DNA from 2 places in the Calorimonas adulescens genome. Region 2 is predicted to be linked to the other one. Evidence: riboswitches for the same ligand, from Rfam matches in the RefSeq annotation. Region 2 holds a riboswitch; the other holds the start of a gene.
What was found. A riboswitch is a leader RNA that binds a small molecule or an ion and turns the genes downstream of it on or off. The one in region 2 is predicted to bind cyclic di-AMP.

Region 1: another riboswitch for cyclic di-AMP. It lies ahead of FWJ32_RS05735 (C40 family peptidase); the one in region 2 lies ahead of FWJ32_RS08710 (NAD/NADP-dependent octopine/nopaline dehydrogenase family protein).

Annotation. Positions count from the first base shown of each region.
Region 1 covers NZ_VTPS01000007.1:29,673-42,204, reverse strand. The annotation lists gene FWJ32_RS05765 (L,D-transpeptidase family protein) at 1-595, shown strand, start outside; gene polA (DNA polymerase I) at 651-3,275, shown strand; gene coaE (dephospho-CoA kinase) at 3,336-3,941, shown strand; gene FWJ32_RS05750 (lytic transglycosylase domain-containing protein) at 4,001-4,591, shown strand; gene FWJ32_RS05745 (nicotinate phosphoribosyltransferase) at 4,592-5,626, shown strand; tRNA gene FWJ32_RS05740 (tRNA-Leu) at 5,680-5,766, shown strand; cyclic di-AMP (ydaO/yuaA leader) riboswitch at 5,794-5,929, shown strand; gene FWJ32_RS05735 (C40 family peptidase) at 5,932-6,606, shown strand; gene typA (translational GTPase TypA) at 6,710-8,542, shown strand; gene FWJ32_RS05725 (hypothetical protein) at 8,618-9,376, shown strand; gene rsxC (electron transport complex subunit RsxC) at 9,531-10,862, shown strand; gene FWJ32_RS05715 (RnfABCDGE type electron transport complex subunit D) at 10,875-11,840, shown strand; gene FWJ32_RS05710 (RnfABCDGE type electron transport complex subunit G) at 11,833-12,432, shown strand; gene rsxE (electron transport complex subunit RsxE) at 12,454-12,532, shown strand, end outside.
Region 2 covers NZ_VTPS01000012.1:37,588-50,119, forward strand. The annotation lists gene tilS (tRNA lysidine(34) synthetase TilS) at 1-432, opposite strand, end outside; gene FWJ32_RS08690 (protein kinase domain-containing protein) at 445-1,311, opposite strand; gene FWJ32_RS08695 (vWA domain-containing protein) at 1,318-2,019, opposite strand; gene spoIIE (stage II sporulation protein E) at 2,086-4,416, opposite strand; gene FWJ32_RS08705 (cobalamin B12-binding domain-containing protein) at 4,541-6,193, opposite strand; gene FWJ32_RS08710 (NAD/NADP-dependent octopine/nopaline dehydrogenase family protein) at 6,190-7,290, opposite strand; cyclic di-AMP (ydaO/yuaA leader) riboswitch at 7,295-7,418, opposite strand; cyclic di-AMP (ydaO/yuaA leader) riboswitch at 7,541-7,663, opposite strand; gene FWJ32_RS08715 (hypothetical protein) at 7,789-9,201, shown strand; gene FWJ32_RS08720 (CapA family protein) at 9,198-10,310, opposite strand; gene FWJ32_RS08725 (ferredoxin domain-containing protein) at 10,462-10,989, shown strand; gene FWJ32_RS08730 (stalk domain-containing protein) at 11,006-12,433, opposite strand.

The DNA of each region.
Region 1 (12,532 bases), on a different contig from region 2:
CAAATATATATTCAACAATTATAAAAAGGAGGCAGCTTTTTATTCATGTGATTGGGTCTTAACTAAAGGTGATAAGCTGCTTTCATCTGACATCCTGGATGATAATGGCAAACTATATATATCTGCAAAGTCCCTGAAAAGTATATTTGGGATAGACTATCTGTTGAATTTAGACACCGGTATCATGTCCATAAACGGGCATGATATAGAATATATGAATAAAGAGAGTATATATATAAATCTTATACAATTACTTGATATTTTTGAACTGTCCTATGAGATAGAACAGAAGGCGCAAAGGATAGATATTAAAAATGATATGGTCTATATAGATGGGATGTATGTTTCACCGGTGCAGTATACAAACTACGATAGTCGGGATATAAAACTACCTCTTAGGGTTATTGGTGAGTTGTTTGGACATGAGGTAAAATGGGATAAGGCGACAAGTGTCGTTAGCATTAATGACCAGCCGGTATCTCCAGTGATTTTAAATGGTATATCATATATGGGGATTAAAGAACTATCGGAAATCTTTAAATTTGACTATGAAATAGATTCAAGATATGGTATTATACAAATTAAGCGGTATTGACCGCTTATTTTTATAGTATAATAACTATAATAACATTTTTGGGTGGTGGAAGAAGTTGAAAAAATTAATGCTAATTGACGGAAGCAGTGTGCTCTACCGGGCTTTTTTTGCCCTTCCCCCGCTTATGAACAGTAAGGGTACGAGAACAAACGCTGTCTATGGTTTTATGATGATGCTTTTTAAGGTGATGGATGACTATAAACCCGATTATATAGCAGTGGCCTTTGATGTGAAAGCACCAACGTTCCGACATAAGGAATATGATGCATATAAGGCCACAAGAGAAAAGATGCCGGATGAGTTATCTTGTCAAATACCCATTTTGCGCGATATATTATCTGCTTTAAATATAAAGATTATAGAAGTGCCTGGGTTTGAAGCCGATGATATACTTGGTACAGTATCAAAGCAAGCAGAGAAGAATGGACTTGAGACTTACATAGTAACAGGCGATAGGGATTCACTGCAACTGGTTTCTAAAGAGACCAGGGTTATATTAAACAAAAAAGGCATGACTGATGTGGAGGTATATGACTATGATATCTTTAGAGATAGATATGGTATAACACCCAGTGAGTTTATTGACCTGAAAGGGCTGATGGGCGATAAGTCCGACAATATTCCCGGGGTACCAGGTATTGGTGAGAAGACAGCGCTTGAACTTATAAAGGAGTACGGATCGGTCAACGAAATTATTAAAAATGTAGATAGGATAAAAAATAAGAGGGTTAGAGAAGCAATTGCAAACAATGTGGACAAGGCACTGCTGAGTAAAAGACTTTCTACCATAATCAGGGATATGCCGATAGAGTTTGACATAGAGGAATATACTGTTAAAGAACCGGATAAAAAAAGAGTTAGAGCTATCTTTGAAGAGTTGGAGTTTAAATCATTATTAGACAAGGTTTCCAAGGATGATACTGCACCGAACGTGGACAGGGTTGTCTACAGGGTCATCGACAACGTTGATGATTTCAATGAGTACATCAGTGGTGTTGAAAGGATAGCTATAAGTTTCAAGGTTCATGAGGATGGCCTGGCCATGACCTCTCTTAGCAGTCAAGAAAAGGGTACTGTTTTTTTACCCCTTTATAGACTTGATGACAGCATGAAATATGCACTTTATAAACTTCTGTCTAACGAGAACATAAAGAAGTCTGGACATAACATAAAAAGACTTCTAAATTTTGCAATAAGCGAGGGGTATAAACCTGCAAACATAAGTTTCGATTCGGCTATTGCCGCATATCTTATCAATGCAACAGAATCCGAATATATCATACGACAGATTGCAAAGGACTTTCTTAACAGGGATATACTGGATGACTCGATATTTGGCAAGGGAAGAAACAGGACGGATTTCCACAATGTTGAAGAAGAAATGTTAAATCAGCTCCTCGGAGAAGAAGCAGAGGTCATAGGTCAGTCAGAGCCCCTTATGCGGGAAAAACTTGATGAACTCTCTATGGACAGGCTGTTTAATGATATAGAAATGCCTCTTGTCATGGTACTGGCTGATATGGAATGTACTGGCTTTAATATCGATAGGAATGAGCTTTTGAGGTTAGACAGTGAATTTACTGAACAACTCACCAGTATAACAAAGGAGATTTATAATCTTGCAGGAGAAGAATTTAATATCAATTCGCCAAAACAGCTCTCCCATATTTTATTTGAAAAACTTGGCCTGCCGGTTATAAAAAAGACTAAGACGGGCTATTCTACAGATGCTGAAGTCCTGGAAGAGCTGGCACCTCAGCATGATATCGTGGCAAAAATACTGGAGTACAGGCAGATATCCAAATTAAAATCCACTTATATTGATGGATTTATAAAACTTACTGAAAAGAGCGCTAAAATCCATACCAGTTTCAATCAAACTGTAACTGCAACGGGAAGAATAAGCAGCACTGAGCCAAACCTACAAAATATACCAATTAGAACAGATATTGGAAGACAGATACGAAAAGTATTTATACCATCAGATGACAAACACGTTATTCTCTCCGCAGATTACTCTCAGATAGAGCTAAGGGTACTTGCACATCTATCGAGTGATGAAAACCTCATAGGTTCCTTTATCGCTGGTGAAGACATTCATACAAGGACCGCTTCAGAGGTATTTAATGTACCTATAGATAAGGTTACGCCCGAGATGAGAAGAAGTGCCAAGGCTGTGAACTTTGGAATAGTATATGGCATAAGTGATTTTGGCCTGGCCAGAGACCTTCGGATCCCAAGGGAGGTGGCCGCTGAATACATCAGGAGCTATTTCAAGAGATATCCTCAGGTAAAGGAATACCTTGATGAGTGTGTAAAAAAGGCTAAAGAACTGGGCTATGTTACCACCATTATGAATAGAAGGCGTTATGTACCGGAAATAACCTCCAAAAACAGAAATATACGTATGTTTGGAGAACGAATTGCAATGAATACCCCTATACAGGGTAGCGCTGCTGACATAATAAAGATAGCTATGGTCAATGTGCATAAGAAGATAAAAGATTTTAAATCAAAGCTCATACTGCAGGTTCATGACGAGCTGATATTTGACGTACTTAAGGAAGAGTTGGATGAAATTAAGGAAATTGTAAGGTGGGAAATGGAGAATGCAGTCAACTTGAAGGTACCGCTGATAGCCGAAATAAAATATGGCAATAATTGGTATGATGCCAAGTGAGTTGCTAAACCACTTATTGCTTTTGTACCTAAAAGTGTAATGAAGGGAATGGGTTGTAAAATGAAGGTGATAGGGTTAACAGGGGGAATTGCCAGCGGAAAGAGCACTGTTTCAAATATATTAAGGGAAATGGGAGCTTACGTAATAGATGCAGATGAAATTTCAAGAGAGATCATTAAAAAAGGGAGTGAGGCATGGAAAGAAATTATCGATTACTATGGAAATGACATACTTCTACCTGATGGAGAGATAGATAGAAAAAAACTTGGGAATATAGTGTTTGCGGATAAGGAAAAATTGGATAAGCTAAACGCTATAACTCATCCACGTATAATCCAGAGAATAAAAGAAATTATAGATGCAGAGAAAGAAAAAGGGAAAGAAAGGGCTGTAATACTGGACGCCGCAATACTGATTGAAATGGGGCTGCAAAATATGGTAGACGAGGTTTGGGTAGTTTCAATAGACAAAGACAAGCAGATAAAAAGACTTATAGAGAGAGATAAACTATCATATGAAGATGCCATGAACCGTATACGCATGCAGATGCCGTTAAGCGAGAAGGTAAAGTATGCTGACTATGTGATTGACAACAGTAAAGACATAGGATATATTAGAAAACAGATAAGTAAACTTTGGGAAAGGGTGATAAAAAAGAATAATTAATTTGGGCCTACATAGAATTATATTAATGTATGGTATCTGCAATGTGGGGGTATATTCCATTGATTTTTATTCCTCGTAAATGGATAGGCGTAATAATTGCTGTCTTACTTTTTTTATTGCTCATACTTGTTTCGCTGAAGGTATATAACACTGTACAGAAGATGATTTATCCCACAAAGTATATGGATATAGTTGAAAGATATGCCGTTGAATATGGAATTGACCCTTATCTTGTGTTGGCAGTAATAAAAGCGGAAAGTAATTTTAATCCTGAAGCTAAATCAAGCAAGGGTGCCATCGGACTGATGCAGATACAACCTGATACAGGAAAGTGGATTGCGGAAAACCTTGGGATTGAAAACTATAATGAAGATCTTCTCTATAATCCTGAGGTAAATATAAGATTTGGTTGCTGGTATATAAATAATCTCAACAGTGAATTTAAAGATCCTGTCCTGGTATTTGCGGCTTATAATGCTGGGAGAGGAAATGTACAAAAATGGTTGAATGATAAGGAATATAGTGATGATGGGGAAAAACTAAAGAGTATCCCATTTAAGGAAACGAGGGATTATGTAGATAAGATAATTAGAAACTATCATATTTTTACAAGACTTTACGAAGGCAAAAGAAAGAAGGGAATAACATAAATGGAACAAATGAAAAGCCTGAATGACCTTGAAAGGGTTAAGATAGAACATGACAGGAAATTGTTTTCTGCAACCCATGAAGAGATACTAGAGGGAAAGACAACTGATGTGTACTTTTTGAGGACGATGGATATATTAAATCACCTGGGTCTTGGAGATACTCCTGTAACCGCCGAGATTTTTGCGAGAGAAGAAGGGGTATTTGCTGGTATTACTGAGGCATTGGGCATATTAAGGAATAAAAACGTTGAGGTATGGGCTTTAAAAGAGGGGGATACATTCAACCCCAAGGATACACTTGTGAGGATCAAAGGGCCCTACTCAGAGTTTGGTGTTTATGAAACAGTTATATTGGGAATGCTCGCAAGCTCCTGTGCATGGGCGACGGCTGCGAGAAAAGCCAAAGAAGCGTGCAAGGGGAAACCACTGCTGTGCTTTGGCGCAAGGCATGTGCATCCTGCTGTAGCTCCTGTCATGGAAAGGGCAGCATTAGTAGGTGGGGCTGACAATGCGAGCTGTATACTGGGAGCAAAACTGTTTGGAAAAGAGCCGACCGGTACAGTACCACACGCTGCTTTTTTGATTGCCGGTGACACATTGACGGTAGCAAAGGCATATGATGAAATATCAAAGCCAGACGAAAACAGGACAATACTCATTGATACATTCAAAGATGAGGCTGAAGAAGCCATTAGAGTGGCAGAACTTTTAGGAGACAGGCTTTATGGGATAAGGGTAGATACGCCCAGCGAAAGAGGTGGGGTAACCCCCGAACTTATAAAGGAAATTAGGGCCAGACTGGACCAAAAGGGTTATAAAAATGTCAAAATTATTGTTTCGGGTGGCCTTTATCCAGAAAAAATAGCTGAACTGGCTGATGCAGGTGTAGATGCTTTTGGAGTGGGCAGTTTTATTTCAGATGCTAAACCGATAGATATGACGATGGATTTAAAAGAGGTGGATGGTAAGCCGATTGCCAAGAGGGGTAGAATACCTGGAATAATAGAAAACCCAAAACTTGTGAAAATGATATAATTACTGTATTGACTTATGTCCAAACTTATATTATAATAATTTTCGTTGAATGTGCCGAGATGGTGGAACTGGCAGACACGCTACTTTGAGGGGGTAGTGAGGGATTCCTCATGCGGGTTCGAGTCCCGCTCTCGGCACCATTTTTATATCCATGTTAGATACATATTTATCTAAGGCTGCCGAATCCTTGCAAAAGGTACGGGGGACGTATTTTGGGGTGAATCTATCAGTTTCGCCTGATGGTAGGGTTACCTTCGGCCCGAACCCGTCAGCTAACCTCGGAGGCATGAGAAGGGAGAAATCAAATGAGGACATATAGTAGATTCCTGTTAGGGATTTCTGTACTATCCACATCGCTTATGCTTGCTGGTTTCTTTAATCCTGTTCTTGCTGATGAATTTCCCAGGGGTATAGTAACCGGTGACAATGTCAATTTGAGGGAAGACCCTAGCCTTGACTCAAAAGTGATTACTCAGGTAGATATAAATAATGTTGTAATGGTGCTGGGTAAGACAGATGGGTGGTATCAGGTAAAGTTATCCGATGGCAGAGAGGGTTGGATGAGTGCTTCATATGTATCATTAGGGAAAGAGGATGTATCAAGGGGCAATGGGCTCAGAGACATTGTAGACTTTGCAGAAAGGTTTTTGGGTGTTAAATACGCATATGGAGGGTCATCGCCCAAGGGGTTTGACTGTTCAGGGTTTGTTTCTTATGTCTATAAGAATTTTGGGGTAGAACTACCGAGGACGTCACTGGAACAGTCAAGGTTTGGAGAGGCAGTGGATAAGGAAGATCTTGAGGTGGGAGACCTGGTATTTTTTAAAACTCTTGGTTCGAAAAGAATTAACCATGTTGGAATATACATTGGTGATGGCAATTTTATTCATAGCTCTTCAGGCGGTGATGAGGTGCGTATTGACACACTCCTCTCCGGTTATTATAATGACCATTATGCAGCCGCAAGGCGTGTGAAGTAATTATAGGCATTGACAGAGATCATTTAAAGGTATATAATATAATACTGTTTAGCCAATGGGTACTAATGTATCCATTTTTTATTTGGAAGGGGTATGTTAAACTGTGAAGAGGAATGATATAAGAAATATAGCTCTAATAGCCCATGTGGACCATGGTAAGACTACACTGGTAGATGGAATGCTCAAACAGAGCGGTATTTTTAGGGAAAATCAAAAAGTAGATGAAAGGATAATGGATTCCAATGAACTGGAAAGGGAGAGAGGCATTACCATACTGGCCAAAAATACTGCGGTAAGATATAACGATATTAAAATAAATATTGTAGATACTCCGGGACATGCTGATTTTGGTGGAGAAGTCGAAAGGGTTTTAAAAATGGTGGACGGTGTCCTTCTTCTTGTTGATGCCAGTGAGGGGCCAATGCCTCAAACGCGCTTTGTCCTTGGCAAAGCCCTGTCGTTAAATTTAAAACCCGTAGTTGTAATAAATAAAATTGACAGACCCGACGCCAGGCCATATGAAGTAATAGATGAGGTACTAAACCTTTTTATAGATCTTGGCGCCTCCGATGAACAGATTGATTTTCCAATTGTGTATACATCAGCACGCGATGCGGTTGCCAAGTATGACCTTAATGATAGTGGCTATAATTTAAAGCCGCTTTTTGATACCATTATAAACTCCATACCTGCGCCGGAAGGCGATGTGGACGGACCTTTACAACTATTGGTAACAAATTTAGATTATGACGACTATGTTGGCAGGCTGGCCATTGGCAGAATAATTAGGGGCAGTATAACAGGCGGTCAACAGGTTAGCGTTGTAAAGAAGGATGGTACTGTTGTTAAAGGTAAGATTGGTACAGTATACCAGTATGAATCTTTAAAAAGAGTGGCAGCTGAAAGTGCACTGATGGGTGATATTGTTGCTGTATCTGGGATACCAGATATAGAGATAGGTGAAACGATAGCTGATGTTGATTTCCCTGAGGCTGTGGAATTTGTAGAAATAGAAGAACCTACAATTACCATGAGTTTTTCTACCAACAATAGCCCGTTTGCCGGGAAAGAGGGCCAGTATGTTACATCAAGACATCTTAGAGATAGGTTGTATAAAGAATTAGAGACAAATGTCTCCTTGAGGGTAGAGGATACGGACAGCCCAGATACCTTTAAGGTTTCAGGTAGAGGTGAACTGCATTTGTCCATATTAATTGAGACCATGAGGAGAGAGGGATATGAGTTCCAGGTGTCGAAACCAGAGGTTATATACAAAAACGTACATGGGAAAAGGTATGAACCGATAGAGCTACTGATGATAGATGTTCCTGAGGAATATATGGGGATTGTTATGGAAAAATTGGGCCCGAGGAAGGCAGAACTAATTAATATGACGCCTAATGACAAGGGGTATATAAGGCTGGAGTTCAATATACCATCAAGAGGAATTATGGGCTACAGGACGGAGTTTTTAACTGATACCAAGGGTAATGGCATAATGAACCATGTTTTTATAGATTATCAGCCGTATAAAGGAGAGATAAAACAAAGAAATCATGGTTCATTAGTTGCTTCGGAGGCAGGTACCACAACAACCTACGGGCTCAATAATGCTCAGGAGAGAGGTGCCCTTTTCGTAGGTCCTGGAGTAGAGGTGTATGAGGGGATGGTAGTGGGAGAAAACAACCGCGAGGAAGATATAGATGTCAATGTATGCAAAAAGAAACATCTCACAAACATGAGGTCTGCAACTGCCGATGAAGCTATCAGACTTGCTGCTCCCAAAACCTTGAGTCTGGAAGAGGCACTTGATTTTCTGGCTGATGACGAACTACTGGAGGTTACACCATTATCAATAAGGATAAGGAAAAAGATACTGTCTCAGAAAGATAGATATAAAAAAGCAGGGAAGATGGTGAAGTCGGGACAGAAATAGGGGTGGGCCCCTTTATTTTTTTTAATATTTATTTTACAATATATAACATAAATGATAAATAATGGGGGAAAGACTATGAGGGTGAAAAGACAAAATGTTAATAAAAGACAGAAAATGAGAATATACGTTGGGATGATTCTGTTTTTAATGATAATCCCGTTATTATCGTTCTACTTATCGAATAATATAATATCTAATTTGGTTGCTCCTCTATATAAGCAGTTAGAACCCACTCATACAGAAAGCATATATGTCTATGAGGTACGCCCGCTTATTTATTACGAAATCAACGCTGTCGGACCTTTTTTATCATCAGAGGTATACCCTATAAATGGAAACAACCTTACAGCCATTACCTTTTCTAAAAAAAATGCAGACAAATTGGTTGAGGCTTTAAGTTTGATGAGAATTAAAGCCGTGTCAGAAGAAAAGAGAGAAAGCAGTATAACGATCCCGTACCTTGAGCAAAAACATGATGAGGTGGAACTTTTGGATGAATGTTTGAATAAGGCAATTTTAATTATGGATAAAGAAAGTCAATTGAGTGTAGACTTGATAACAAAAAAATATAATAATGACAGTCTGCCGGAACTCATAAAGATGGTGGATGATATGGGAAAGCTCTTGGATGAGTGGGACATAGATTGCAACTGCAAAAGAGAATTAGAGGATATTTTAGTGGTGCAAGAGGATGCTGTTGATAAACTTGAAATATCTACTATGTTAAATGACGGGAAGTCATTTTATATATTACAAAAGTCTATATATGAATCGTTGGATTTATATAAAAAACTGATAGCAGAATTAGAAGATATGAGATTATATAATTTTTAAATTGAACTTTTATATTGATAAACTTTATGTTAAAATATAACTTGTATACAGTGCTCAAGATATAATAATTAAATTTTTAACAAAAAAGGATTTATGGGGGACACTGTAGAATAAGTATTAGTCCCACTTAAATTTAAAGGAGTGATAAGATTAGATGTGCGCTCAAATACTTACCTTTAAGGGTGGTGTTCACCCACACTATAACAAAGAGCTCACAAACCGTTTACCGATAGAAAGAATGCCTGTACCTGATGAGGTCGTGATACCGCTTTCCCAGCATACAGGTGCCCCATGCGAACCCATCGTTAAAGCTGGTGATGAGGTAAAGCTAGGTCAGAAGATCGGGGAGGCAAAAGGGTTTGTTTCTGTACCTGTGCACTCAAGTGTTTCAGGTAAGGTAAAGGCTGTAGAACCAAGGATGCACCCCAGCGGCAGGTTTGTTAATTCTGTGGTCATTGAGAATGACCACTTAGATACGCTGGATGAGAGTGTGAAGCCAAAGGGTGATCTTGAAGACCTTTCTGCTGATGATATTAAAAACATTATCAAGGAGGCCGGGATTGCCGGTATGGGAGGAGCTGCATTCCCAACGCATGTTAAGCTTTCGCCTCCTCCTGACAAGAGTGTTGATACAGTAATAATAAATGGTGCTGAGTGTGAGCCATATCTTACCTGTGACCATAGGTTAATGGTAGAACACCCAGAGATGATTGTTTTTGGATTAAGAGCCATACTTAAGGCCCTCGGTGTAAAGAGAGGATATATTGCCATTGAGATAAATAAACCTGATGCTATAGAGGCAATGGAAAAGGCCGCATCAGGTATTGATGGTGTGGAGGTAGTAAGGCTGGCTACAAAATATCCACAGGGGGGAGAGAAACAGCTAATCAAGGCTGTGACGGGACGTGAGGTGCCTTCTGGGGGATTGCCCGCCGATGTTGGTGTTGTAGTAGACAATGTGGGCACGTCCCATGCTATTGCAAGGGCCATAAAAGAGGGTATGCCTCTTGTCGAAAGGATTGTCACAGTTACCGGCCAAGCGGTAAAAAATCCAAAAAATCTCCTCGTGAGGATTGGTACAATGTTAAAAGATTTGGTAGAATATTGTGGTGGCTTTAATGGTGAGCCGGGCAAATTGATTACAGGTGGCCCTATGATGGGCATTACCCAGTTTACTTTGGAGCTGCCGGTTATAAAAGGCACATCGGGGATACTCATCTTACCTGAAGAACTTACTAAACCAGAAAAGATAAGACCGTGTACAAGATGTGCAAAATGTGTGGATGTATGTCCTATGAATCTAATGCCGTTATTTATAAGTGCTTATGCATTAAATAACGATTTTAACACTGCAGAGAAATATCATGCGCTGGACTGTATTGAGTGTGGATCATGTTCGTATATCTGCCCATGCAATAGACCGCTTGTAGAGTCTATCAGACTGGCTAAAAGAGAAATACTGGCTAAAAGAAGAAAACAGGCCTAAGGGGGGTATTGAATGGATAACCAGTTTCTTGTCACCTCATCACCACATGTTCGTTCGGAGTTTAGAATTGAAAGAATTATGTTAGATGTTGTTATTGCGTTGATACCTGCATTGATTGCTGGTACGATATTTTTTGGAATTAGAGCACTTATGCTTACCATAATATCAGTTGCAACGGCAGTTCTCACGGAGTATGTTATAGAGGTTCTGACTCACAAAGAGATTACTATTGATGATTTCAGTGCTGTAGTTACGGGTATGTTAGTAGCTTTTAATGTTCCACCAACTGTACCGTGGTGGATTCCAGCAGTAGGTTCTTTTTTTGCGATAGCCATTGTTAAGATGTGTTTTGGTGGCATAGGCAATAACTTTGTAAACCCGGCACTTGCCGCAAGAGCTTTTCTGCTGGCTTCATGGCCTGTCCAGATGACTACATGGACAACGCCGGGTGCAGTGGATGGAGTGTCATCAGCGACACCGCTTGCAATATTAAAAGGTTCTGAAGCCGTAGGGGCACAGCTGCCCAGTCTATGGTCTATGTTTGTAGGGAACATTGGAGGTACGATTGGTGAAACGTCAGCGCTGGCACTGCTTATAGGTGCGGCGTATCTCCTCTATAGGAGGGTCATTAACCTTAGGATACCACTTTCATTTATTATTACAGTTGGTGTAATTACATGGATATTTGGCCCAAATGGTCTTTTTACAGGGCAGTTTATGTATCATATATTGGGTGGAGGATTGATTCTGGGAGCATTTTTCATGGCTACAGACTATCCCACATCGCCCGTTACACCTTTAGGACAAATTATCATGGGCATAGGCTGCGGACTTCTCACCAGTGTAATCAGACTATGGGGCGGTTATCCTGAGGGTGTGTCTTATTCTATATTAATAATGAATATGGTAACGCCTCTGATAGACAGGTATACAATGCCAAAGGTGTTTGGAACCGGGGAGGTGAAGAAGGTTGCCTAAGAATAATGGCATAAGGGATATAATTGTTACTGGACTTATATTGCTATTGATTGCTGGTGTTGCAGGTGCAGCTTTAGGATTTGTAAATGCCATTACAAAAGGGCCTATTGCAGAACAGAATAAAATTGCTGAAGATCAAGCTAAGATGACGGCTTTTCCTGGAGCAAAAGAGTTTACACCTATGGATACATCAGAGTGGGAATCACTTTTAAGTGGTGATGAGAAAGAGATAGTTAAATCAGTTGATATGGCTAAAGACAGTGGAAATGTGTTAGGGTATGTTATAAAGGTGGCGCCTCAAGGGTATGGTGGGCCGGTGGAGACTATTGTTGGGATAACAAAAGATGGTAAGTTGACAGGTATAAACATAGTAAACCATTCGGAAACACCGGGACTTGGTGCCAAAGCTCAAGACCCAAAATGGCAGGCTCAGTTTAAGGGTAAGACTGCAGATATGCAGCTGAAGTTAGTAAAGGTCCCGCCATCCAGTGCGAATGAGATAGAGGCTTTGACTGGCGCAACAATAACCTCTACAGCAGTAACAAATGGTGTGCAAACGGCAATAGATGTATTTAATAGGATTAATAAGTGATAGGCAAAGGGGGGTACGTTTATGGGTTATTTAGTTGATTTGACAAGGGGACTATGGAGAGAAAACCCTACATTTAGAATGGTTGTAGGATTATGTCCAA
Region 2 (12,532 bases):
GCTCCCCCTTATCAAATGCAGGAGAAATGTCTCCGCCAAGTCATTCTTATTATGGGCTACAGCAATTCTGTTTGCCTGTTTCTTTAAAGCTATCTCATTAAAAAACTCATATCTTACATTTCTTCCAACCAGCTCAGAGGAAAGGCCTGTCTTTTTAACAATCTCTGGCACATTGACCCTGCGCACAAAAAATGGCAGACCCAGGGTGCCGGCAATTTTCTCCACAAAAATGGCATCCTCATCCGCCTCAGTCCCCCTTATGCCATGATTAACATGAGCAACATACAGATTTAAGTCGAATGTCTCTTTAAGACTGTACAGGATGTATAAAAGGCAAAGTGAGTCAGGACCACCTGAGACTCCCACTACAACTCCATCACCTTTTTCCAGCATATTATATTTTTTTATGGTGGCGATTACCTTGTCTTCCATAAAAGTCAGCCCTCATAACACATATAATATTACACACACAAGAAAAATCAAGCTTGCCACTAAAATGATATTAATATAAAGGTCAAGGCAGTCTGCCTGAGCAACCTCAGCCAAGCCACACAGCATTGTAAGTCTTTCCCTTGTTTCGGCCAGGCCAGCATGGCCTTTAAAAACATCACTCATAATACCATACAGTCTTGATGGGATAATACCAGATAACTTCCTCAAAATCAGGTCAATACCCCGCCTGTTAAATGAATACATATGAACCGGTATTAGAAGATTTGCTATAAACATCATTATCTCAAAAGCTGCATACCCATCGTCAGCCCGTCTGACGCCACAATCCCAGAATGCCCTGTCATAGACAGAAGTATATTCTCTCACCATACCACCAACCTCAGAAAGGCTTCCAAGGTCTATAAGGCGTAAAATACCATTTTTAGTGTCCAGCATCAGGTTTTCAGGCTTTAAGTCTGTATATACATACCCCATCTTGAAAAACTCAGTAAAAATCTCTGCTATAAGGACGGCTATGCTGATTACAGTCCTTAAATCCAGCTTCCTTAATCTTATTATCTCAGCCAGGTTTTGCCCCTCTATATATTCTAATATTATATAGTGTTGTCTCTCATTATTCAATATAAAATCATCGATTTCATATGCTTCAGGCAAAAATTTTTTGTTTGTATTTTTAATAAATCTGTATTCCCGTGTAAGGCTTATTACATCGCTGCTGGCCTTAAGACAGTATTTCTTTTTATCCTTTAAAACAAGATAGGCAGCACCTATACCTCCCCTGCCAAGCGGTTTTATTATGGTATATGTGCTGCCACTCCAGAGCCCCGTTATCTTCTGTCCCGACCTCATAATTTCCATGACTGCCTACACCAAACTCTCATAGGCCAGCGGTTTATCCTTAATAAGTTCTGCTGCAAACTCAATGGCTGAGGCAGTAGGTGTACCTCCACCTGTCACTACCTCCATTACAATACTCTCCAGTTCGTCAATATCACTGGTAAAACCTTTCAACAGGTATGCCCCGTTTCTTTCTGATGGATAGCATATCACAGCAATCTGGGTCTCACCCTTCCTGGCTCCCAGTGACTTCAACAATTCTATAACTCCCCTTTTAGCTTCATCAATCTTATCTGCCATGCTTCCACTGGCGTCGATGACCACGGCCACCTTGAGATTTGTCTCATCGGTGAGCCTGTTAATAAAGTCCACCACCTGAAATCTAAGTTCAGGATGTATCTCGTCTATGCCTTTTTTTAAGACCTCCTTAAGTTCTCTGTCAACCACCTCGGTCAGGGTACCGGCAACAGACCTCATAGTGGCAGAGGTAAGGGTTTTCCCCAATTCGCTTATCCTTATGAGGTCATGCACTCCTCCACCTGCCCTTGCAATGCCCTTAATCTCTTTTAATGCCCTGTTGCTGCAGACGTTATCATCCACAACCCCTATGGCATTTATTATTATCCCGTCCTTATGGACGTTTCCGGCAACTATACAGGGGTCCGGTCCAATATTGGAACACCCGTCTGTCACTATATTTATCAGTCTCATCGTCATGTTAGCAGACATAAAGATTCCTCCTTAATTTATGGTTTTATATCATTCATTATTTCCATAATAAGGAGGAAATATTCATTATCCCCAGATTCTGGAAACCAATATGGTCATATCATCACCGGGTTTCCCTTTATTGAGCACCTGCTTCATCAGCTTCTCGGCCATTTCCTGAGGATTGCTGGTATCTATACCCTTTATAATCCCCTGTATTATGTCTTCCTTGTCTTCTCCATCTATACAGTCGATAACCCCATCTGTCATCATAACAAGCATATCCCCCTCATTTAAAATCCTCTTTACGGGCAATATAGAAATTTCGTCCAGAGCTCCTGCTGGAAGGTTTTCATTTTTAACTGTATCTACAGAGTTTTTCCTCTTTATATAACTTACAGGAGCACCCATTTTAAAAGCCTCTACCTTCCCAGAATACCTGTCTATTATTGAAATATCCATGGTGGTATACATATCATCATGAGACTTTAAATTAAGTATAGAATTTATTGACTTTATCGTTATATCCTCTGTAAATCCAGAATTTAAAAATTTCTCTAAAAGTCCAACCGCCGTGCTGCTTATTATTCCAGCCTCTTTGCCTGTACCCATGCCGTCACCTATGGCCACGAGGTATCTGCCTCCTGAAAGTTCACTGAATATAAAGTTATCACCATTGCCGCTGTGTTCTTTTGCTATATGCGCTACACCTGTAGTGACGTTGTACCTTTCTCTTTCCACCAAGTGTATGGTACATGAGTTTTCCTTTCCGTCCAGTCTGCATACATCGTCCTTCCTCCTGTATCTCTTGCCCATAACCCTTGATACAACAGGTTCAATTATTTTAGAACATTCGGCCTTACCAAAACAGGCCACCCTTTTTATAAAGACCTCATCGCTGCCGCTGTCGTTCTGCAGTACTATGACCTCTTCAGGAGTTATACCATCTTTATCCAATTCAACAAAAATCTCTTCCTCCAGATCCTCGCGGAAATGGTCGTGGGTCTTTATGGAGTCTGCCATGTTGCTTACAATTCGGCTTAAATCCTTCAGTTGCTCTGAAACAATCATCTGACTCTTATTAAGCCGCTTCTGCCACATGGAGTTTAACATGTAAAAATCATAGAGGTTGTTGATTTCCTTTATCATAGTATTTACGTGGATGCACCTGTTTTGTGGGACATCCTCGGCAGTAACCTCTCCCTTGAGCTCAAGAAGGGTTATCATGTCAAATATAAACTGATAGGTATAATAGAAATCCCTGCCCCAGCACTGATTACGTTTGATGCAGGACTCGCACACCTCATCTGCAGCCCGTGCTATAACCCTTGATATATCTTGTCTAACCATTACCGAGTTTCTTGCTCCGTCAAATACTGAAGCCAGCTCACTCATAACGCCAGACATGTCCTTAAGCCTGGTAAAGACAATATCCCTGGTCTTATGCATTAATTTTCTGCTGGATTTAAATCTCTCTATACTCCTGTTAAGGTACAAACTTAAGGCTTTAATCATGCTCCGCGGTATCAAAAGACAGATGAAGCCGGAAAGCAAAAGCTCCTTTAAATAGATGGACATGACATATCCTGCTAATTTGTCCAATATAAAGTAGGAAATAACAAGGCTGCTTACAGAACCTATTATGCCAAGGCTGCTGAATGCCCCAGCCAAGAGCCCTGCAAGCGAGAATAACAGCCCTGTTGAGGATGTCGCAGACCCTGTGATCTGTGTGACAACTGCCATCAGCACGCCAACTGCAGCCCCTGCCCCAAGCCCGCCAGTGTAAGCTATTATGGTAAGCCCTGACATCGCCACAATCATCCAGAGTGAAAGTCCATATACCCGGATATCCTTCAGGCTTGTAATAATAAGCCCATAGGTAATGCCTAAGGATATAATCTCCTCTTTGCTGAGATACTTCCTTGATGTGGAGCCCTGTACTATATCCAGTGCATTGTCAAAGACAAATACCGTAGAAAACACAATTACAGATTCCAGCACCACTAATATCAGGTCATACATTATGCGTCCTGTTAAAAAATACATCACCAGGCCTACTGTAAATACCGCAGATGCGGTAATCAAGGCCCTTACATTGGCTTTTGCTACGGGCTTTAAAAAATATAAAAGGGCAGCAACGACTGCATAAGTTACTATATATCTTATGGTATTCGGAAACATGCCTGAACTGAGAAGCCCCAAAATGCAGAAGGCAGAGATGACTATGTTCGTTCTGTTCCTGCCTGTAATACTGCCTATATAGGCCAGGCCAAAGGGAAAACTTCCATAAAACACCCCGACCCTGCCTATAAAAAATCCCATTATTGAGAGAAGCACAAATTTTTCTATAAAACTCCTAAGTTTGAATGTACCCTTCACAGTATCTGAAGCATTTCTTTCAACATTATCAGCATACATACCAATCCCTCCATAGAAAGATTATACCAATTTATGGAAGGATAATTTGTAAATATTTGGTACAAGAATGCATATAAATTATGACAAAAAAAGACACACCCGCATGGTGTGTCTTTTTTGCCGGTTATGCCGGCACCCTTTCAGTGCTATTGAGTATCCTGTCAAGCCTTTCCCTCTCAGCAAGGACCCTGCCATCCTTTTCGTCATAGGCATATAGAGCTCCATTGATAAGCCTTGTGGCAAGGGTACCATTGGCCATACTGTTTCCCTTAAGATGGGGGGCATCCAGGATCCCCATTTTTATAGCCCTGGCTATCACTATAGGGTCAGCAAGAGGGTCTTTTGAGCCTTGCCCTACGGCCTTGACAGCATCAATTATTGCAAGGGCATCGGCCACCAGTTCGTCCTTGCGCCTCATTATTTCTCCATCGGCGGTGACATCAGGAGCTCCCTGCATATGGTTCTTTACAACACCTCTCACCAGTTTTGCGCTCTCTATCACATCCTCTGGAGTTGCAGCATGGTGAGCCTCACAAAATCCCACCACATGATAGATATGGGGTTTTATAGCCATAGCTGTATAGCATGATGCGGCAAGCTGCCCCTTGGCCATGTAAAGGTCGGTGGGGAAGCTGGCCAGGCCCGCTCTTGCCTGCCTGTAGGTTATAAAGTCATCATCATGGAGTGATTCCACCAGTTCAATAGCTGCAAGCATTTTTGCTATATCCATCCTTGGAGACTCGTTGGGAGGAAGGTTAAACATATACTGGGCAACATAGTGCCTTACACCCATCTTTTTGGCATTGTATGCCGCAAGGTATGAGGCTGCCACATATATGGCATCGTGGGCATCCCTCAAACCCCAGTGGTGGGCCTCATTAACCTCTACAGGCACTCCCCTCTCTCCATGCCATCTCATGAGCTGTTGATTTTCTGCTATAGAGGTTACAAGGTCCCTCGGTCCCCTGCCATCCAGCCGGTTATACCAGCAGAGGGGGATGGCTGCCCAGGCATTGTGTATGGTATCTAAAAGCATCTTTGCCATTTCAAATACATTATTGGTACCGCTGTAGCATCTTAATAGAGGATAGTTCCCTGTTCTTGAATTTTCATACAATGCCTTGAAATCTTCCGCAGTACGTAGGGGTGCTCCTCCTGCCCCATCAAGGTCATGGTCCATTTTTTCAGGCTCAAAGAAGTGTTCCTGGGCATTTTGGTCGGGGGCAATGGATATGACATCAACCACCTTTGACTCGGCAATCTTTCTCACACCCTCAATGGTCGCCCCAAGGTCAGGAAGCCCAAAATGGTGTCTTATTACAGGGAATGGATATTTGCTTTCTATCCTGCCTATCAGGCTTTGAGGATAAATCTCATTCTTTTCCCTGTTATCCTCTATGCCCTTCAGATACATGATGGTATCATCCATGTCCCCCGACCCATCAAATATTTTTTCAAATATCCTGTACTGCCTTGCAACATCGGCCGTTGGCTCAGTACCTCCAAATACCCATTTTATATCCTTGAGCCTGTATCTCTCTATTCCAGAATCTATTTTATCGAGTAACGGTTTTAATGCAGATGGTGTAAGCCTGTAGCTTATGCCTACCATGTACGGGCTGTGCTCAATTGCGGCCTCAATGATCCTTTCTGGCGCCACGGCAGGCCCCATAAACATGGTATCGTAACCCTGTTCCTCGGCTAACTTCAGGAAGTTCATAATACCTGCTACATGGACGTCGTTGCCAAGTGCGGCTGCTATTATTAGCCTCTTCATAACGACACCTCCTTCTCATAAGCAAAGTTACCTTCAGCATATGCCAGTATCTCGTCTTTTGTTAACCCATCTAAACCCAATCTTCTGGCATTTCTTCCGTTCTCCCAGTAGTCTATGCCGTGCATACAGGATGCCAGTTGTATTACAGACTTGATTGTGGGCGTATCCACACCCACCTCATTGCCAAGAGAGGCAATAGGCACAAGGCTGTTTGGGACATCCTCAAATATATACCTTGTGTTCACGGTTGCTGGTGCCTTTATACCCTTATAAGCCCTTGTGTTCTGGATGGCCTCATAGAGTGTCTTCCCCTTGGCTCCGTATGTCTCTTCCAACCATTTTTTTGCTGAAGGCAATTTTATGCCCAGCGCCCTTGCCACTCGAAGCCTCTCCATATCTATCCTCTCCAAAACAGTAGCCACTGAGGGGGATACACCTTCAAGATAATATTCAAAACCGTCATTATCAGCCTCTATTCTGCCTGTATTAAGCAGTGTGGGTGCCGGGTGAAATACTGCCCCAATGTTATTAAGACTCGTCTCCAGCACATTTTTGGCAGGCACAAACTGCGGATATGCCTTATTTATCATCTTTACGGTAGGCCAGACCATAAATGAAGGTATTGTGGCAAAGAACACGATGTTTTTTACACTGTTAATCCTTATAGTCCCTGGCTCTTTCTCTCTGCAGGCATAAATAAGGGTCTCTGCCTCTCCTATAGTTACTCTTCTGTCCATGTTAAGCTGCCTTAAGATATTGTTAAACTCAAGAGCCCCTCCTGTCCTTCCCGGGTTTAATACAATCACCTGACCGTCTTTAAGGTAAGGGATTACGGCATAAGCAATATCCCTGTGCCCTGAGGCAGGCACCGTAACCATTATAATGTCTGCATCCTTTACCGCTTCCCTTATATCAGAGGTAAGGTCCGGTGTTCCAAAACCCTCTACCTCTCCCTCTAAGGTTATGCCTCCCCTTTGCCTTAACCTCTCTATCTTCTCTGGAGACCTGTTATATAGGGTTACGTCAAAGCCCATGATAGAGAGGTGCGCAGCCATAGCCTGGCCGCCGTTTCCAGCACCAATTACTGCAAACTTCATAGACAACTCCCCTTTCTACGCTTACGAGGTTAGCTGACGGGTTAGGGCTGAAAGAGTTGGCCCTTCCTTACGGATTCACCCCGGATAGTTGGTTCCCCCGCTCCTTTTGGATTCAGCGTTAATTTAATATTATATTTAATTTTATACTGCAGAATACGGACATTCCTCATCTGCAAAACCTATTTCTGTAGCAGAATATAAACTTTAGTAAAAGAAAAGCTATGGAGAAACCATAGCTTTCATTAGTCTACTCTCCTCTTTCAATGCTTACGAGGTTAGCTGACGGGTTAGAGCTGAAAGAGTTGCTCTTCCTTACGGATTCACCCCGGATAATTGGTTCCCCCGCTCCTTTCGGATTCAGCAGTTAATTTAATATTGAATTGGTGATTTTATTTTAATATAATAGAATGGATTTGTCAATAGAGTGATAACAAAATTTTGTTGTTATTTTTCGACATATTTATATATAATTTAATTCAATTTATTTGGAGGTTGGCAATGAAAAACTATAAACAGATAATTAAAGATTCAAGAGGGAATAAGGAGCAGATGCACAGGTTTTTTGAAGAGATATCTGCTGAAATCACCTCAAACAATTACATCCTTACAATGGACTACTCTGTAAACAACATGTACAATTTTTTTAAAGCTTTCAGGTTTAACAGGTTTATAAAGTCATTCCCTTCAGAATTTACCCTGCCCGTAATTGAAGGGCTGCGATTTATTGAGGTTAATCTACCTGAGTGCATAAATCTCTCGGAGGAAAATATTAAGGCCTTTGTACCTTTAAAAGAGAACCTGTTACAAATTCTGGAGGGGGTTTTATACGCTATTGATGATCTAAACATCCTCCTATCATTATATGAACAGGAGTTAGTGGTTAAAGATGTAACAAGTGACCTACGACCTTTATATGACAGTGACCATCAATTTATTGACGATATGATGGGTTATCTGTATGCTGCAATAGAGAAAGACGAGAACGGAACCACTGTCAATAAAAACATTAAAAGCCTTATACTGCTCTTGCCCATGGGTTTTGTCAAAAACGAGTTCCTATCATATGTGGAAAGGGTTTTAAATGAGGCTCTTTCCAATATGTCACCCTCTGGCATTAAAGCAGTATGTCAAAATCTCGCCAGCCTCACCAACCATACGTCCAATCCATATTACCTTAAGCTTTATGAAATAGCTAAGGAATATGGACTGGATAAAAGGCCGGGCGGCCTTTCATATGAAGAGATAGTCTCAGGTATGCATTTTATAAGTTTCTTTTCCAATGCATTAAATCTCTTCAAATCAATTTTAACCTCCATTCTTTCAATTGGAGATATCATAACAGACAGCCTGGCCGCAAACTGCATCGACATGAATAATTACTTATATTTAAGCAGTATGATTGATGACTATATAAACGGCAGAAGGATAGCGGTAAAACTATCTCCTCCTGACAGAAGCATGATGAAAGATCACCTAAAACTTCTCTCCACCTTAACCCAGTACGGCAATGAGTTTATTTCGTCAGGTATTGATACTCTGACACTCTCACAGGTAATATACAAAGGCATGGGGTTTGCTTTTTATGACACAAAGGAGGACAACCTATTATCAGAGCTATTTAATCTTTTCGAGCATGACATGGATGAGAACCCAGCCGAAGAAGAATTTATAGATGATAACATAAAGGATATCGTAAAAATGATAGATGACGAGATAAGCCATTTTCCTGCATTCTTCAGAAAGGAAAGGATGAAATATATTATGAACATTCTACCGGTAGGGTTTAATAGCATGGATGAGTTGCATGAATATATCCATATGAGTTTGGACACATTGAGCAATGAACGGTCGTTGTATTATGTCGAGACACTGGTGGCATCGCTTATAAGCAAAAACGAGGGTCATGACTAATCCCGACCCTCAATCCTTATCTTCCCTGTAGCCTTTTCAATATTTATCTGCGTATCAAATTCCTCTGAAAGGGACTTTAACATGTCCAGTATTTCTTCTCCTTTTTCACCGGTGGCCGGTGTTGGCTTTACCTTATCCTCTATTACAAAGGGACTAATAACCGCTTCACTCAATTTACCGTCATTAAAATTGAGCCCAAGGACTATACTTTCTTTATTTCTACTGTCATTCTGGTCAAAGACAAAATTCCCGAGACTGTAGGCTACAAGGCCACCCTTGTATACCTCAATACCCTGAAGTATATGCGGATGACTCCCTATTACCACGCTGGCCCCGGCATCTATCATCTCATGGGCCATCTGCCGCTGTTCTGCAGGAACTATGGTGCTCTCCTCAACACCCCAGTGTGGCATGACGATGACTATGTCAGCAGCTTCTCTTGCCTTCTTTATATCATCAACTATCGTCCCTATGTCCAAGGGGGCTGTCCCGCATCTGTCCTTTAGCGCCTCCATAGTCCTGCCATCCCTGCTCCATTTTACATTGTAAAACTGGTTATACCCCAGCACGGCTACCTTTATGCCATCTATGTCCTTTATATACGGTGTCCTGGACTCTGCTATGTTACTCCCGGCACCTACAGTCGATATACCATTTTTTCTTAATATGTCCACGGTATCCATAAAGGCATCCTCACCATAGTCCATGGTATGGTTGTTGGCAAGGGAGAGGACATCAAATCCAAGGTATTTAAGCGTCTCTACTGCCTCAGGCCTGGCCCTCAGGTATATGCCTTTTCCCTCCATTTTCTCCCCTCTCTCGGATATGACACACTCCAGGTTTCCGACAGCCATATCTGACTGTATATATGGTTTAATATCCTCAAATGGTCCTGTGTATCCCTGGTTCTTAAGCCTTGTGCCAACCCCTCTTCCCAGCATGATATCCCCAACTGCGGTGATATAGGTATGCCTCGTCACTGCTCCAGGCTCTTTTGTTTCACCTCCATCATATGTGACCTCCCCTACAGTCCTATCAACAGCTTTGACAGTGCATCCTGATAAAAAAATCGACATAAGAATCAAAAATAAAGACAGATATTTTTTCATACCTTCATTATACCATTAAGGTATTGTTTCTGCGACAATAAATTGCCTTATCCTGTAATACCATCCACAGGCATTCTTGATACATACAACCAGTCTGCGTACTTTACACCATTAAATTTTTGAATTAAAATGTATACAGGGAGGGATACATATGGATATAATGGAAATTGTGGCAGGTCTTATGGAACTTTCTGCCAGAACAGCCCCCAAGGCGTCAGGCCAGGACTATGTGGAGTCAAAAATATTAACGGGAGACATCTTAGACCAACTTGCCGACGAAATGGCGAAATTTGGCCAAGAGGTTAAAAAGGTCAATTTCGACAGGGATGGCAATAATGTGAGGAATTCTGACGCCGTGCTCCTTCTGTCACTCAAAGAGCCAAGGGATGCCGGCCTTAACTGCGGAGCGTGTGGATATGAGGATTGTGCAAGTTACCGCAGCGCAGGCAAAAAAGAAGGCCCTGAGTTTAAGGGGCCAATATGCGCGTGGAGGCTTTTAGATTTAGGGATTGCCCTCGGCTCTGCTGTAAAGACAGCCAGCATATTAAACGCAGATAACCGCATCATGTATCGTGTGGGTGTGGTGGCACGAAAAATGGGCCTTATAGAAGGCGACATTGTTGTGGGGATACCCATCTCCGCGACAGGTAAAAGCATATATTTCGACAGAAAGAATTAAGCTGCCTATAAGCAGCTTAATTTATTATTACCGCATCTTTCCCTCCTACATTGGTAAAGAATGCAGCCATATGGGTTACACTGTACGTACCATCCTCATTTTTTTCAATTTCTTCAGTTTTAAAGGCAGATGGATACGTGCTGAATGTGTCCATGTAGTAAACCCCGCCTCCAACAGTTTTGCCTGGATACTGGGACTCTACCTCTCTTAATATTTCCCCCATCCAATTGGATATGTCCGTTTTGTGACCATTAAGCAGCGCAGAGAGCCAGTTATGATAGCTTACACCAGACCCGTCAAAGGCAGCCAGGACTATAATATTACCCTCGTCTGATTCTGATACAGAAAACCAGTCTATCCAGATGTCAAGGTCATTGATATTTGCATATGAGTAATTGTCAGCCAGATACTGTGCAAAGTCTTCATAGCTCATCTCTCTCCTGAGGTCATCAAATGTCATGTCAATGGCCTGGCCCTTTATCATATCTTTAACCTCATTGATAGGTATGGCAAAGTTGATGTTCTGCCCGGCTAAATATGTGGCAAACGTTATACCGATAACCTCTCCCCTGCTGTTGAAAAGCGCACCACCACTGCTCCCGAAAGAGACCGGTGCTGTAAACTGTATGTCCCCATTCCTGATGGCGCTTACTATTCCCTCTGAAACAGTATTGTCAAGGCCAAGAGGACTTCCTATAGCCACCACCTTTTCCCCTACCTCCACATTGTCAGAATCACCCAGAGACACAAAGGGGAAGTCCTCGCCTTCCACCTTCAAGACAGCTATATCTCTTTTCGTGTCGTAATACCTCACCACGCCCGCCTTGTACCTGTCCTCTCCCAGCACAAATTCGGCCGTATCAATTCCCTTTATCACATGATAGTTAGTAACTACAGAACCGGAGGAATCTATTAAAAATCCACTCCCTTCGGATATCTCTTCTCCATTTCTGTTGTATCCGATGATACTGCCTACTGCCCTTTGGTTCCTGGCTATTTCCACGGTCGACAGATCTTCAGAGCTCTTTTCCCTGTAATTAACCGTTATTGTTTGGGTATCATTGTTATAGTTTACGTTGCCATCAAAAGACTCACCTATAAACCTCAATGGGACAAAGGTATATCCGTCAATAATCCTTGCAGCCTCAGAAAGCGGCACGGCCTGGCCATTTACATAGCCATTGCTGCTGCCTATGGTAAGCTGTACAACCCTATCTCCTTTTATTCCTGTCACCGTCCTTGTCTCATCATTCCAGTACACCTTGGCCCCCATAGCCTCAAAGAACGGGCGCATCGGCACAAGTGTAGTACCATTCTCTATAATTGGAGCAGGATTAAATTTATGGTTCTCGCCATTTATATAAATGCTGACCCCTGCCGCATAAGCCGGCACAACAGCCAAAAGTACAGAGACCATGATGATAAAAATTATCGCCCTCTTCATTTTAATCACCTCTCTCACATTATATCACATTTGCCCGACACAACCCTCCCTGACTAATATCCCTTTGTTTTAGAAAACCGTGCACTAAACCTGCGGCCA